One region of the Bradyrhizobium sp. LjRoot220 genome, then DNA from elsewhere that is predicted to be linked to it. Evidence: predicted binding sites of a transcription regulator. Region 1 holds the regulator's gene; each other region holds the start of a gene.
The links. The regulator LexA, encoded in region 1, represses DNA repair genes until DNA is damaged. The targets are predictions, from matches to a motif close to TGTTCNNNNTGTGTTCNG.
Positions count from the first base shown of each region.

Region 2: the regulator LexA is predicted to act here: its motif matches at 1,815-1,832, upstream of ACSQ84_RS23195 (DNA recombination protein RmuC).
Region 3: the regulator LexA is predicted to act here: its motif matches at 2,284-2,301, upstream of ACSQ84_RS24795 (YifB family Mg chelatase-like AAA ATPase).
Region 4: the regulator LexA is predicted to act here: its motif matches at 2,544-2,561, upstream of ACSQ84_RS22270 (helicase-related protein).

Region 1 covers NZ_CAXUPS020000004.1:184,666-188,548, reverse strand. Annotated here, with positions in the region: gene ACSQ84_RS19250 (ComEC/Rec2 family competence protein) at 1-1,189, shown strand, start outside; gene ACSQ84_RS19245 (hypothetical protein) at 1,235-1,657, opposite strand; gene ACSQ84_RS19240 (hypothetical protein) at 1,795-2,034, opposite strand; gene lexA (transcriptional repressor LexA) at 2,353-3,057, opposite strand; gene ACSQ84_RS19230 (molybdopterin molybdotransferase MoeA) at 3,298-3,883, opposite strand, start outside.
Region 2 covers NZ_CAXUPS020000005.1:414,343-418,225, reverse strand. Annotated here, with positions in the region: gene fmt (methionyl-tRNA formyltransferase) at 27-959, opposite strand; gene def (peptide deformylase) at 1,164-1,691, opposite strand; gene ACSQ84_RS23195 (DNA recombination protein RmuC) at 1,863-3,071, shown strand; partial or broken gene ACSQ84_RS23190 (GIY-YIG nuclease family protein) at 3,140-3,435, shown strand; gene ACSQ84_RS23185 (AmpG family muropeptide MFS transporter) at 3,631-3,883, shown strand, end outside.
Region 3 covers NZ_CAXUPS020000006.1:299,009-302,891, reverse strand. Annotated here, with positions in the region: gene ACSQ84_RS24795 (YifB family Mg chelatase-like AAA ATPase) at 698-2,236, opposite strand; gene rhuM (RhuM family protein) at 2,395-3,444, shown strand; gene ACSQ84_RS24785 (hypothetical protein) at 3,562-3,873, opposite strand.
Region 4 covers NZ_CAXUPS020000005.1:210,971-214,853, forward strand. Annotated here, with positions in the region: gene ACSQ84_RS22255 (DUF4917 family protein) at 1-601, opposite strand, end outside; gene rpmB (50S ribosomal protein L28) at 636-944, opposite strand; gene ACSQ84_RS22265 (DUF3108 domain-containing protein) at 1,320-2,168, shown strand; gene ACSQ84_RS22270 (helicase-related protein) at 2,653-3,883, shown strand, end outside.

The DNA.
Region 1 (3,883 bases):
GGTCGACCGCCGCGCCATCACGTTTCGAACGCTGGCAGTTGCCGCCCTCATTGTCTTGACCATGGCGCCGGAAGCCCTGGTGCATCCGAGCTTCCAGATGTCGTTTGCGGCGACGCTTGGGCTGGTGGCGCTGGTGCAGCTCGGCATGCCGCGCCTGTTCGCGCAGCCGGATCATTCCGCGACCGCGCAGGTGGCGCTGTGGGGCGGCCGCGAGCTCACGATGCTGCTGCTGGCCTCATTGGTGGCGGGCCTCGCCACCACGCCTTACGCGGCGTTTCATTTCCACCGGGTGACGCCCTATGGCGTGCTCGCCAATCTGGCGGCGATGCCGGTGGTCTCGGCGCTGGTGATGCCGGCGGGTCTGCTCGGGCTCGCCCTGATGCCGTTCGGCTTCGACGGCATCTGCTGGTGGGCGATGGGCGTCGGCATCGACTGGATGATTGTGGTCACGCAATGGGTCGCCGCCTTGCCGGGCGCGGTCGGCCGCGTGCCGGCGTTTGGCATCGGCCCGCTGATCGCGGCCAGTGTCGGGATCATCGTGCTCGGGTTGTTGCGGACGCCGCTGCGCTATGCTGGCGCGGCTCTGGTGTTGTTTGCCGCGGTATGGGCGGCGAGGGTGCCGCAGCCGGATATCCTCATTTCGGCCGACGGCCGCAATGTCGGTGTCCGCGGCCAGGACGGCAAACTGCATCTGATGCGCGCAGCCAGGGGAGCTTCGAGGGATAGCTTCCTTGTCAAGGAATGGCTGGCGGCGGATGCCGACGCGCGAAAGCCTGCCGATGCCTCGCTCACCGCGGGCGTCTCATGCGACGAGGGCGGCTGCGTGGCGCAGGCGGCCGGCGGCGGGTTCGTCGCATTGGCGCTCCGGCCGGAGGCGCTGGCGGACGATTGCGAACGCGCAGGCCTGCTGGTGACCGCAAGGCCGGCGCCGACGGCGTGCGGGGCCGCGGTGATCGATGCCGAGCGCCTGCGGCGGCTGGGCGCGCTGGCGCTGCGGCGAAACGGCGGTGGATTTACCATCGATGCCGTCAAGCCCAGAGGCGTCGACCGTCCGTGGTCTCCGGCGATCGCGGGCGAGGGAGAGGCGGAGACAACTATCCTCGCGCCGCGCGCAACGGGCGAGCGGCCCGTGCGGCCACGCGCCATCGACGCCACGCCGTCGGACGCCGACCTGCAGGCGGACGAGTAGTGTTGGCTCCTTGGCGCGCCGGCCGTGTCGCAACCGGCGCCGCGTTCAGCCGGTGGGAAGCCAGGCCACCGGGGCTGCGTCGGCCTGCGTCGTCGTGCGCTCGGGCGCCGGATTCGTCACCGGCAATTGCAGCACGGTGACGCGCTGACCCTCGCAAAGCTGTGTCACCAGCACATGGCTGCCGTCGGGAAACTCGATCGCGTCGTGGTGACGTTCCCTTATATGCGGATTGATGGTGTTGAACTTGCCGACGCGAAAACCGACCGTCCGCGTCCAGATCCAGCGGTTGTCGTATTTGACGTCTTGCGCGAAGGCCAGTTCGGTCCCGGGCAGCATGCAGACCGCGACTGCGGGGTCGCGCTCGCTGGCAAAGCCGCGGGTCGAGGTGCCGCGGAACGTGGTCGATATCAGGGTCTCGCCGACCTCGGCAGGACGCGTTGCCATCGCGTGCAGACTATAGTCACACATCGGATCGCTCCCTCGTAAGAGATAGAGACCCGTGCCTCCCTCGAGGCGCTGGCCTCCATCAGAGTGGACTTGGCCAAAGTCTATTCCTGTTCTGCGCGTTTGCCAATTGAAGGCCGGCGCGCCCGATCACAAACACGCTACGGCGGCTGCGAATCTTCGCCCGTCGGCGGCAGCGGCAGTTCGAAGGCGCCGAGATGGAATTGCTCCCGGCCGTCGTCGGCAATGTCGGGCAATTCGACCAGCGTGAAGGCGGCCTCCGGATATTGCTGCCAGATTGCGAGGTCGTCGGCGGTCACCGTCAGCCAGCCGAACCGGAGCATGTAGCGGCCCGGCTCGGTCACCAGTCCCGCGCGTTGCCAGGTGATTTTGGTGATCATGTTGCTGACCACGTCTCGTTTCCCCCCGGGGCTAGGGCGTTTCCAGCGAAGCTGAAGAAAACGCGTCATACCAACCAACGTCACGCCAGTTTTTGCCGTGTTCTGGGCAATTGTGGGACGAGCGCCTGCGCGCCGCACCCCCTTCGTCATGGCCGGGCATAGCCGTCTGAAGGACGGCGTCGCTTCCGCTCGCCTATGGCCGGCCATCCACGCCTTTCCTCGAGATGAACCAAAGACGTTGATGCCCGGCTCAAGGCCGGGCATGACGACTTGGGGATGAGGAATGACGCCACTGACGGCCGCGAAAGCGGGCCGCGCTCAGTACTTCCGGTACAGCCCGATCAGCTTGCCCTGAATCCGGACCCGGTTCGGCGGCAGGATGCGGACTTCATAGGAGGTGTTGGCGGGCTCGAGCGCGATCGAGGCGCCGCGGCGGCGGAAGCGTTTCAGGGTTGCTTCCTCCTCGTCGATCAGCGCCACCACGATATCGCCGGTGTCGGCGGTTTCGTTGCGCTGGATCAGCGCCATGTCGCCGTCGAGAATGCCGGCGTCGACCATGGAATCGCCGCGTACTTCGAGCGCGTAATGTTCGCCGGAGCCGAGCATGTCAGGTGGTACGCTGATGGTGTGGCTGCGGGTCTGCAGCGCCTCGATCGGCGTACCGGCGGCGATCCGGCCCATCACCGGTACGGCGACCGGGCGCTCGCCATCATCGGCAGCGGGCGCGCTGGCGGCGCGAACCTTGCCGAGCGTGCCCTCGATGACGCTGGGCGTGAAGCCGCGGCGGCCGTTGCCGTTACTGCCGGCAAGCTCGGGCAGCTTGATGACTTCGATGGCGCGCGCGCGGTTGGGCAGGCGGCGGATGAAGCCGCGCTCTTCCAGAGCGGTGATCAGGCGGTGGATGCCGGACTTGGACCTGAGGTCGAGCGCATCCTTCATCTCGTCGAAGGAGGGCGGCACGCCGGCTTCCTTGAGCCGTTCGTTGATGAAACGCAGAAGTTCATACTGTTTGCGCGTAAGCATCTCGAGCAATCCCCCGGTTGGCGCGTCGTAATTCGTGATCTTCAACTTCGTGGTCTTCAACTTCGTGGTCTTCAGTCGCGAGAGGCGTCCCTAAATTCGGAGTCCAAAACTCCCAATTAAAGACACTAGTCCTCGAAACAAATCATGAACGGACACTATATGTTCGATACATGTTCCGCAACCACTTAATTTCAGGTGAACGCGCGCCGACTTCGCCAGACGGCGCCGTTGCGCGGTGCATCATTCCGGCAAGCGCAGGAACTCGCATGGCATCCCCTTCGGCACCGCCGGCGCAAACGGCGGACGGATCAAAAGCGCCCGTGCCGCAGCGAGATTTCCCAGCAGCGAGGAATCCTGGTGGCTCACCGGCACCGCGATCAACGCGCCATCCTGGCGCCGCTCGAGCCGTGCGCGCAGATAGTCTTCGCGCTGGTCGTTGGCGGGAAGATCGCGGCCGAGCAGCGCACTCTCCCGGACGTGATGGACGGTATTTCGGCCCGACAGCGCCCGAATCAGTGGCACCAGAAACAGGAAGCCGCAGACATAGGACGAGACCGGATTGCCGGGCAGGCCGATCACCCGCATCGCGCCGAGCCGTCCGTGCATCATCGGCTTGCCCGGGCGCATCGCGATCCGCCAGAACGCCATCGCGACGCCCTCGGCCTCCAGCGAGCGCTTGACGAGGTCGTGGTCGCCGACGGAGGCGCCGCCCATCGTGATCAGGATGTCGGCGCCCGATGCGCGGGCACGGCGGATGCCGTCGGTGGTCGCATCGATCGTGTCGGCGGCAATGCCGAAATCGATGGTCTCGGCGCCCTCGGCCCGC
Region 2 (3,883 bases), on a different contig from region 1:
TACCCCGCCTGCGCGGGGTATGACAGTCACGAAAGCCGCGCCGGCGGCTTCAACGGCGTGCCGCGCAAAAAATCCGCTGATTTCATCGGCGCCTTGCCGGCGCGCTGCAGTTCCAGAATTTTGATCGCGCCGTCGCCGCAGGCAATCGTGAGCTGGTCGTCGAGCGCCTCGCCCGGCGCACCCGTACCCTCGGCCGGCTCACAGCGCAGGATTTTCAGGCGCGCGGCCTCGCCGTCGAGATCGGCCTCGCACCAAGCGCCGGGAAACGGCGACAGCCCATGAATGTGCCGCAGCACCTCACGCGCCGGCCGGTTCCAGTCGATCCGCGCCTCGGCCTTCTCGATCTTGGCGGCGTAAGTGACGCCCTGTTCGCTTTGCTTGCGCAATTGAAGCCCGCCGCGTTCCAGCCCGCCCATCGCGCGCACCATCAGGTCGGCGCCCAGGGGAGCCAGCGCGTCGTGCAGATCGGCTGCGGTCATGGTGTCCGATATGGTGAGGCGCTCGGCCATCGCGACGTCGCCGGTATCGAGGCCGACATCCATCTTCATCACCATCACGCCCGACTCGGCGTCACCTGCCATGATGGCACGGTTGATCGGCGCGGCGCCGCGCCAGCGCGGCAGCAGCGAGCCGTGCAGGTTGAAACAGCCAAGCGGCGGCGCATCCAAAATCGCCTGCGGCAGGATCATGCCATAGGCGACGACCACGGCGGCATCCGCATTGTGCGCGCGAAACGTCTCGAGCGCTTCCGGCGTCTTCAAGGTGCTCGGCGTCAACACGGGTATGCCGAGCCGCCGCGCTTCCTGCTCGACCGGCGTGACCTGCAACTTCATGCCGCGTCCGGCCGGTTTTGGCGCGCGGGTGTAGACCGCCGCGATCTCATGGCCGTGAGCCACGAGTTCCAGCAGCGTCGGCACCGCGAAATCGGGCGTGCCCATGAAGATCAAGCGAAGAGGCATGTCGGCAGCGTTTTCCTAACTCGGCATCTAGGTAACGAGCGTCATCTCAGCGTAATGGCTTCGCCATTATCGCCGAAGGTGCGAGCCCTTGCGAGCCTCGAAGGATGCGCAGGAAAGAAAGAATGTCGCTTGCGGCTGCCGTCGCCCTTCGAGGCTGCGGCGCCAAGAGGCGCCTTCGCACCTCAGGGTGACGGCGAGCCTAGCCTACTCCGCCGCGCGCTTCGCGGCCTTGGTGAACTTCTTCATCACGCGGTCGCGCTTCAGCTTGGACAAGTAATCCACGAACAGCACGCCGTTGAGGTGGTCGATCTCGTGCTGGATGCAGGTGGCGAACAGGCCGTCGGCGTCTTCCTCGTGCACCTTGCCGTCGAGATCGGTATAGCGCACGCGCACCTGGGCCGGCCGCTCCACCGCCTCGTAATATTCGGGGATCGAGAGACAGCCTTCCTCGTAGACCGAAAGTTCCTCGGACGAGGAGACGATCTCCGGGTTGATGAAGACGCGCGGCTGCGGCCTGGTCTCGCCGTCCTCGGTCTTCTTGGCGAGGTCCATGGTGATCAGCCGCAGCGGCTGCGCGACCTGGATCGCGGCCAGCCCAATGCCGGGCGCGTCGTACATGGTCTCGAACATGTCGTCGGCGAGCTTGCGGATCTCCGCCGTCACCTTTTCGACGGGTTTGGAGACGAGCCGCAACTGCTTGTCCGGCAGGATGATGATTTCTCGGATGGCCATGATGGGGCGATTTAAGCTGCTGATTTGCTGCGGTCAATGCGCGGCGGAACCGGTTAAGGCGGCCTTAACCATGATTTTTAAGGCCGCGTTAACCACGAAAATTAAGCTTCCATTTACCATAAATGTTCCCTCTTCGTTCGCGTTATCAAGCGAATCGGCTACAAGCAGCCCATGAACGAGATTCTTTTTGTCATCGGCGACCTGCCGATTCGTGTCGTCGACGCCCTGATCGGCCTTGGCGTGCTGGCGCTGGTGCTGCTGCTCACCATTGCCATCGTGATTGCCCGGTCGGGCCGTCGCGGCGCGGAACTCGCCATGGCGCAGGCGATCCGGGCCGATGAGCTCGAAGAGCGCCTGAGCGAAATGCTTCGCGCCCAGAGCGAATCCACCGGCCGGGTCGATGCGATGGGACAGGCGCTGGCCGGCCGCCAGGCCGAGATGGCCCGCGCCGTCAACGAGCGGCTGGATTCGGTGACCCACCGGGTCGGCCAGTCGATGGAAGCGACCACGCGCAACACCATGGACAGTTTGCGGGCGCTGCATGAGCGGCTCGGCATTATCGACAATGCGCATAAAAATCTCACTGACCTGACCTCGCAAGTCACCACGTTGCGCGACGTGCTCGCCAACAAGCAGTCGCGCGGCGCGTTCGGCCAGGCGCGGATGGAAGCCATCGTCCAGGACGGCATGCCGATGGGTTCCTACGAATTCCAGCACACGCTCTCGACCGGCAAGCGGCCGGATTGCGTGGTGTTCCTCCCCGATCAGCGCCCGCTCTGCATCGATGCGAAATTTCCGCTGGAAGCGATGACCGCGCTGCACGACGCCCGCACCGACGAGGAAAAGAAATACGCCACCCAGCGGCTGCGCGCCGACGTGATGAAGCATGTCAACGACATCGCCGAGAAATACTTGATCGCCGGCGAAACCCAGGACACCGCGCTGATGTTCGTGCCGTCAGAATCGGTCTATGCGGAGATACACGACGGCTTCGACGACGTGATCCAGAAGGCCTACCGCGCCCGCGTCGTGCTGGTGTCGCCGTCGCTGCTGATGCTGGCGATCCAGGTCATGCAGCAGATCCTCAAAGACGCACGGATGCGCGACGCCGCCGACCAGATCCGCACCGAGGTGATGAATCTGGGCGACGATCTCGGCCGCCTGCGCGACCGCGTGCTAAAACTGCAGAAGCATTTTGGCGATGTAAACGAGGACGTCCGGCAAATCCTGATTTCCGCCGACAAGATCGAAAAGCGTGCAGGAAGGATCGAGGATCTGGATTTCAGCAAGACCGAAACCCCGGCCGAGGTCCCGCGGATCGTCAAGGCGGGGGCACCGGAACTGTTTCCATTGCAGCGGAAGATGCAGGCTGGGGAATAGCCGCTACAGAAACGGTGTCATCGCCCGGCTTGACCGGGCGAATCCGCCCAGTATTCCAGAGGCCGCAGATGGGTACCCGCAGCTTCTACGTCTATATCCTCGCCAGCCGGATCGGCGGGACGCTTTACATCGGCGTCACCAACGACCTGATTCGTCGCGTTGCCGAGCATCGCCTGAAGTCGGTCAAAGGATTCACGAAGAAGTACGATGTCGACAAACTGGTCTATTTCGAGCAATTCGATGACGCTGAAAATGCGATCAAGCGCGAGAAGCTACTGAAGAAATGGAATCGCGCCTGGAAAATCAGATAGAAGAGCTCAATCCCAATTGGGATGATATGTACCCCAGCATAGCCGGCGTTTGAGTGTCTTCGCTATTTCCAATTCTCCGTCATACCCCGCGAAGGCGGGGTATCCAGTAGCACGAGGAAACAGTTAGCGAACTTAGGCTTCGCGGAGTACTGGATCGTCCGCCTTCGCGGACGATGACAGCCCGGTGGGTGGCTTGACCGGGCGATGACAGTATCATTTTTGGCCTCCGAATCTGCTAACACCTGCCCATGAACGCACCTGAAGCCCCCTCTACGCCAGCGCAATCTGCAGCATCACCCCGCGCCTCCTGGCACGACGCATGGACGGTGTATCTGCAGCCGCGCGTGCTGATCGTGATGATGCTCGGCTTTTCGTCCGGGCTGCCGCTGGCGTTGTCGGGATCGACGCTGCTGGTGTGGGTCAGCGAGAACGGCGTCAGCCTCGGCACCATCGGCCTGTTCACCTTGGTGGGCACGCCCTACACGCTCAAGTTCCTGTGGG
Region 3 (3,883 bases), on a different contig from region 1:
TGACGGGGACGCACCGTCGCGTTCTCGCGGCACGATCTGCGCGAGTTTTGCAAGTAGTCGTCGCCCTCTCAAACAAGGAGGGCGCAGGGAATGCCGGATGCGCGCTGCACCCGCGATCTCGTGTGCAATGTGCACAAGGAAGTGCGCACACGAGCATACAGGGCAGCGGAGAACATCCGACATTCCCTGCGCAATGGCTTTACGGCTTATAACGAGCTCTCCCCGGAGAACGGCTCTTTTGCCTCCGTTGCGCCCTGAGAAGCTATTGCCTCCAGGTGCATTGACGCCAGCACCGCGACGTCAGGACCACACGCCTTTGCCGTACGCTCTCGCGCCGTTCGTTATCGGCACTGCCAGCGTCCACCGCGACCCGTCCCAACGATCGTGACGATCATGATACGCCCCTCTGGCGGGACGGGATGGGTGAAGATGTAGCCTGATTTGTCGTTCTGGAAAAGCGAAATATTTTTCATTCTATATAATTTTTGGCTTGACCTGAATTCCGCAAATCAGAAGTTATTTGCCCGTCGCGCCCAATTTGCCGCGGCCAAATCAAAAAGCGGCCCGCCGGGACGGCTTACGTGGTGCCAGAGTGACCAAGTCATGACTGCGTGTCCGGCGCAGTCCTGGGGCAACAACCGCAACGCAGATTGTTTCGGCTTTTTGATTCCTCGGCGCAAGGGCCCATCCCGCTCCGTCACGCCGCGCGCCGCGCGTCCTCGGCCAGCGCACGATACGACAACGCTTCGGCCAGATGCAGCCGGCCGATCTTGTCCGCGCCGTCGAGGTCGGCCAGCGTGCGCGCAACGCGGAGCACGCGGTGATAGCCGCGCGCGGTGAGTTTCATGGTTTCCGCAGCGTCGCGCAGCAGCTTTTGGCCCTGTACATCCGGCTGCGCGATGGTCTCGAGCAGCGACGCCGGCGCCTCCGCATTTGTGCGGACATGCGGCATGCCGGCGGCGGCGTAACGCGCGAGCTGAACATCACGCGCGGCGGCGACGCGCGCAGCCACTTCAGCGGAGCCTTCGCTCGGTGGCGGCAGGATCAGGTCGGCAGCGGTCACCGCCGGCACTTCGATGCGCAGGTCGATGCGGTCCATCATCGGCCCGGAGATGCGCACCTGATAGTCCGATGTGCAGCGGTCGATCCGGCCGCGCTTGCAGGAATAGCCGGGCTCATAGGCGTGGCCGCAGCGGCACGGGTTCATCGCCGCCACCAGCATGAAGCGCGCCGGATAGGTGACGCGGTGATTGGCCCTGGACACCGCGACCTCGCCGTTTTCCAGCGGCTGGCGCAGCGAGTCCAGCACGCGCGGATCGAACTCCGGCAATTCGTCGAGGAACAGCACGCCCTGATGCGCCAGCGAGATCTCGCCTGGTCTGGCGCGCATGCCGCCGCCCGTGAGTGCCGCCATGCTGGCGGAATGATGCGGCGCCCTGAACGGCCGCCGCGCCGTCAGCGCGCCGTCGCGGATTTCACCGGCGACGGAGGCGATCATCGAGACTTCCAAGAGTTCCGACGGCGACAGCGGCGGCAGGATCGAGGGCAGCCGCGCCGCCAGCATCGACTTGCCGGCGCCCGGGGAACCGATCATCAGGAGGTGATGCCCGCCGGCGGCCGCGATCTCCAGCGCGCGTTTTGCACTCTCCTGGCCCTTGATGTCTCGGAGGTCGAGCAGTGTTTCCTCGCGCTCGTGCACTTTCGGCTGCGGCCGCGATAATAGTTGCGTGCCCTTGAAGTGGTTGGCGATCTGGATCAGCGATTTTGCGGCGATGATCTGGATATCCGGACTCGCCCAGGCTGCTTCCGATCCGCACGCGGCGGGGCAAATCAGGCCTTCCTCGCGCGAGTTGGCGCCGATCGCCGCCGGCAGTACGCCCGCGACCGGCGCGATCGATCCGTCAAGCCCGAGTTCGCCGAGCACCGTAAAACCTGCAAGCGCGTCGGGCGGGATCGCGCCGATCGCGGCCATCAGGCCGAGCGCGATCGGCAGGTCGTAATGGCTGCCTTCCTTGGGCACGTCGGCGGGCGCCAGGTTGACGATGATCCGGCGGGCCGGCAGCGCCAGCCCCGAGGCGATCAGCGCCGAGCGCACCCGCTCTCTGGCCTCGGACACCGCCTTGTCGGGCAACCCGACGATCGCGAACGCCGGCAGCCCGGGCGCGACCTGCACCTGCACGTCGACCGCGCGGGTCTCGATCCCCTCAAAGGCTACGGTAGAAACGCGTTGGACCATGCCGACCCCTGTCTCTACCGAGGGTAGCGGAACCGGCAAAAATGTGCAAGAACATTACGAGAACAATGAGAGGGTGTGCCGGAATCTGCGGCTCAGTCGACGGAGTTAAAAATAACTTCCCGAAACAGCTTAAAGGAACTCATGTTTAGGTGTCTGCCATGAATCCTCTTCCCACTGAACCAGTGCATTTGGTTGAAGACGCAACTACCGGCGACCGGTTTCTAATCTATGGAACCGAAAAAGGTATCCGCATCGAACTGCGGTACGATGGCGATACGCTGTGGATGACCCAAGGTCAGATTGCCGAGTTATTCGGCCGTGATGTGTCGACAATATCCAGACATATCAATAACATAATCGAGGAGGGGGAACTCGCCGAAGACACTTCTTTGCAAAAAGTGCAATTATCCATCGGCCGCCCCTCAACGCTTTACAGCCTCGATATGATTATTTCGGTCGGCTATCGAGTTTCTTCTACGCAAGCGACCCTATTCCGTAGATGGGCCACCGATAAGCTGGTTCAATTTGCAACCAAAGGGTTTGTCGTTGATGCGGATCAGCTTAAAGCGCCGGAGGCGCGGGACCGTGTAGCAGAGCTGCGCGAGATCATTCGCGATATTCGTTCCGACGAAGCCAATGTTTATCGCGAGCTTCGCAACATCTGTTCGATGTGCAGCGATTACGACCCAAAGTCCCCCAAGTGGACGGAATTTTACGCACACACGCAGGCGAAGTTCTTGTGGGCCGTAACGACCCATACCCCAGCGGAAATGATCATGAGTCGCGCGAATGCTGACCACGAGCATATGGGCTTGCGAACATGGAAGGGCGAAAGGGTCGCGAAAGCAGATGTTGAGGTGGCCAAGAATTATTTGGTGGAAGGTGAGATCAAAGAGCTAAACCGATTGACAACTATATTGCTGGACATTTTTGAAGACCAATTGGACCTTGGCCGCATTAGCACAATGGCCGAGATTGAGGCTCTACTGGGTTCGCAGTTACAGTCTCTTGGTAGAAAGGTCCTTCGCGGTGGAGGGTCTGTTAAATCGACCGAAGCCAAAGCGCACGCCCTTGGACAATACAGAGAATTTAACGAGAAGCGCCGTGCCGTTCGACACGCCGATGCGGACGCGGCGTTGGCGTTGCTGAAACAGCAGGAGAAGCTTCTGCCCAAAGCCAAGGGCGGTCGAAAAAACAAACCATCGTGATTTGAGAAAGCGATTTGAAAACTCAAGATTTGTTAGATGCCCGCGAGCACAGGATACGATGCATCCTTTGCGGCAAATGAGCCACTCCAACTCGCTTGACGAAAAAAGACAAAGACCTCAATTCAACTTACTCGCCGCAATCGCTGCCGCACTGGCCGCCGGCTGCTCCAGCATTTTCAGCGCGGCATCGAGGCCGTTGCGCAGATTGAGGGCGGCGTTCCGGCTGCAGCGCAGGCGGCCGGAGGAAATGAACTTCACCTCGGTGGAACCGTCCGTTTTGGGAATCAGGATGCGGGTGGCGAGTTCGATCTCGACCGAGCCGTTCATGGTGCCGTAGGCGCCGACGATGTCGAAATAGACCAGCGGGGCTGCGGCCCCGGTGTCCTCATAGACAAGGTCGCCCGGCTTGGGGTTGGGTTGGTCGGTCATGGGGCTCTCC
Region 4 (3,883 bases), on a different contig from region 1:
GAAATCCACCTCGCCGTTCACCCAAACCGAACCCGTCGGTAAGATTTGCTGTATCAGCAAGACTCACCCAATTTAGAAGGAGGTCGTAGTTGAGCGTAAATACTTTCTTGAAATGAGACAGGAACGTCACACAACTAGGAATCATGTCTTCGATGTCGTCTCGATGAGCTGGATGAGTTCCGCGAATGGCATGGACCAACGCTTCGCGCAGGCGTTGAGCGTCGGTGTTGAGCTGCTCTGCGTGTTCTTTGTTTCCGTAGGCCGTCTCGACTTCAGACGCCCCCTCAAGCGCATTGACCACGCGCTCAAAATCCACCGTTTTGAGCTGATCAAAAAGTCGACGAATTGGGTCGTCTGCTTTCATATCGGCCTTTTCAAGCAACGAACGGTAACTAAAATACTTTGCTGAAAAGCCATTTCCCAGCAGCAGGGAGCAACCATCTTCGCCGCCCGCATTCTTGATGGCGTCGTCAAACGAAGTTACCGTCGACATGAGAGTGGCCTTTCCGGTTTTGAGGATGAAAGTCGCTACAACACAGTTTTGATTTCCGGCAACACTCCACAAACAAAAACGGCCGGGTCTTTCGACCCAGCCGTTCAAAACTCTCTCACCGCCAATGAAGCGGAGCTAACCCTCAGCTCGCCTTCTTCTCGTACACCGGCTTGCCGACCTTCTTCTGGATCGCGCGCTTGAGATCCAGCGCGCGGGGCGACAGCACGTCGGCCTTGGCTTTCAAGAGATAGCCGTCGAGGCCGCCATTGTGGTCGACGCTCTTGAGCGCATTGGTCGAGACGCGCAGGCGCACGTTGCGGCCGAGCGCGTCCGAGATGAAGGTGACGTTGACCAGGTTCGGCAGAAACCGGCGCTTGGTCTTGATGTTCGAGTGGCTCACCTTGTGACCCACCAGCGGGCCCTTGGCCGTCAGTTCGCAGCGCCGAGACATCGCAAAAATCCTCTTCCATCCCCGCAACCAGCAAGCGCATCATGGCGCCGCGCGGGGGTCCAAAATCATGTCCATTTCCAGGAACCGCGGACGTATAGGGCGCAAGGCCCATTGCGTCAAGGTTTTGCGCCGTTTCGGCTGAGATTTTGCGCGCCCGCCGGAGCCGGGCCAAAGCCGCTTTGGCTGCGGTTCCCAGGTATTATAGCTATCAAGGCTTTAAGGATATCAACGCTTTAAGGACCATATAAAGGGCGCAATCCCCGCCGACATCTCCTATTCCCTGCGGATTGAGCCACCGCGAGGGCGCCACGCGTTGTTTGCCGGATATTTTTGATTAGATAAACAAGAGCTCGCGCCAGCAGGACCGTCAGTTACGTGACCACACGCGCCATTTCGCATCAGTTCGGCCTGCTGGGCAGTCTTGCGGCCGCCGCAGTGCTGTGGCTGGCGCCGCAGCGGGCCTCCGCGCAGGGCCGGCTCGATGCTCATTATGAAGCCACGCTGGCGGGGATTCCCGTCGGCAAGGGCACCTGGACCATCGAAATCGGCGACGACCAGTTCTCGGCCTCCGCGCAGGGCGGTTCCACCGGGCTGCTGCAGGCGTTCTCCGGCGGCAAGGGGTCCGGGGCTTCGCAGGGCCGCGTCGTGGGCGGCGCGCTGGTCGCCAATTCCTATACCGCGACCACCACGAGCTCGAAAAAATCCGAGACCGTGCGGCTGGTGATCGCCAATGGCGGGGTGAAGGATTTTTCGATCGAGCCGGAGCCGCCGGTGGATGCCGACCGCATCGTCGTGACGGAAGCGCATCGCAAAAACGTGCTCGATCCGATGACGGGCTCGATGATCCGCGTGCCCGGCACGGGCGATCCGCTGTCGCCGGAGGCCTGCCGCACCGGCACCGGCATCTTCGATGGGCGCTTACGCTACGACCTCAAGCTCGACTACAAGCGCATGGAGAATGTGAGGGCCGAGCGCGGCTATCATGGGCCCGCGGTGGTCTGCGCGGTCTATTTCACGCCGGTCGCGGGCTATATCCCCGATCGCCCCGTGATCAAACACCTCGCCAGCCAGCGCAACATCGAGATCGCCTTCGTGCCGATCGCCGGCACCCGCATCCTGGTTCCGTTCCGCATGACCATCCCGACGCCTTTCGGGCCCGCGATGCTGGAAGCCACAAGTTTTGTCACCACCGCCGCGCCGCCAAAGGTGGCGAAGACGCAGTAGGGATTTTCGCAGCTGTTTGACCGTCACCCTGAGGTGGCCGTGCGCAGCACGGCCCTCGAAGGGCGACAGCCCGGGCCGTGCATCCTTCGAGGCTCGCCCAGCGGTGCAAGTGCACCGCAAGGCTCGCACCTCCAGCGACAACGGCGCAGCCGTTGCGCGGGGATGACGGGGAGGGATTGGAGCCCATGAATCCCATTGACTCTTCACCGCTTCTGATTCGACTCCGGCCCCGTTCAATTTTAAGGGAATTCGCCCAATAACCCCGCCTTGTGGAGCCCAGGCAAACTTGATCTAGTGCCGCATCACGAACACTAACGCTGGATGTTGCGGTGAACGAAGCCAGTTTCAGTAAGAGTCAGCGATTCGGGCGCGATTCGTTCTAGACTCGTTCCAGAGCTTAAGCCGCGACCGCATCACCGTCGCAAACTGACACACAATTCAAACCGCGCGGCGTTGCCCGATAAGCAAGAAACACCTGCAAAATATGGCTTTCTCCTATTCGTCCACGTTCGGCCATGAACGGGCTCCCGGCGCCGGCGTCACCGCGGTGCTGGGGCCGACCAACACCGGCAAGACGCATCTGGCGATCGAGCGGATGCTGGGGCATTCGTCCGGGATCATCGGCCTGCCGCTGCGGCTGCTGGCGCGCGAGGTCTACAACAAGATCGCCGCGCGCGCCGGCACGGAAGCCGTCGCGCTGATCACCGGTGAGGAGAAGATCAAGCCGAAGAACCCGCGCTACTGGGTGTCGACCGTGGAAGCGATGCCCAGGGATATCGACGTGTCGTTCCTTGCGGTCGATGAAGTCCAGATCGCGGCGGACCTCGAACGCGGGCATGTCTTCACCGATCGCATCCTGCACCGCCGCGGCCGCGACGAGACATTGCTGCTGGGGGCTGCGACCATGCGGCCCATCATCGAGCGGCTGCTGCCGGGCGCGTCGATCGTCACACGCCCCAGATTGTCGCAGCTCGAATTCGCCGGCGACCGCAAGATCACGCGCCAACCGCGAAGGACCGCGATCGTCGCGTTCTCGGCCGATGAAGTCTACGCCATCGCCGAGTTGATCCGCCGCCAGCATGGCGGTGCGGCCGTGGTGCTCGGCTCGCTCTCGCCGCGCACACGAAATGCGCAGGTCGAGATGTTCCAGAACGGCGACGTCGATTATCTCGTCGCCACCGACGCCGTCGGCATGGGGTTGAACCTCGACGTCGATCATGTCGCGTTTGCCTCGGACCGCAAATACGACGGCTACCAGTTCCGCCGCCTCAATCCGTCGGAGTTCGCACAGATTGCGGGCCGCGCCGGCCGCGCCACGCGCAACGGCACCTTTGGCACCACCGGCCGCTGCGCGCCGTTCGAGCCGGAACTGGTGAACGCGCTGCAGAACCACACCTTCGACAGCGTCAAAATGCTGCAATGGCGCAATTCCAAGCTGGATTTCGCCTCGCTCGGCAGCCTGCAGGTCTCGCTGGCGCTGTCGCCGCAGCATGAAGTGCTGACCCGGGCGCCGATTGCCGAGGATCTGCGCGTGCTCGATCATGCGGCACGCGACGGCGATGTGCGGGAGATGGCCCACGGGCCGGCTGCCGTGGAACGGCTGTGGGACGCCTGCCAGATCCCGGATTACCGCCGCCTGGCGCCCGCCGCCCATGCCGAACTCGTGACCACGCTCTACGGGTTCCTGATGAAAAGGGGCCGGATTCCAGACGCAT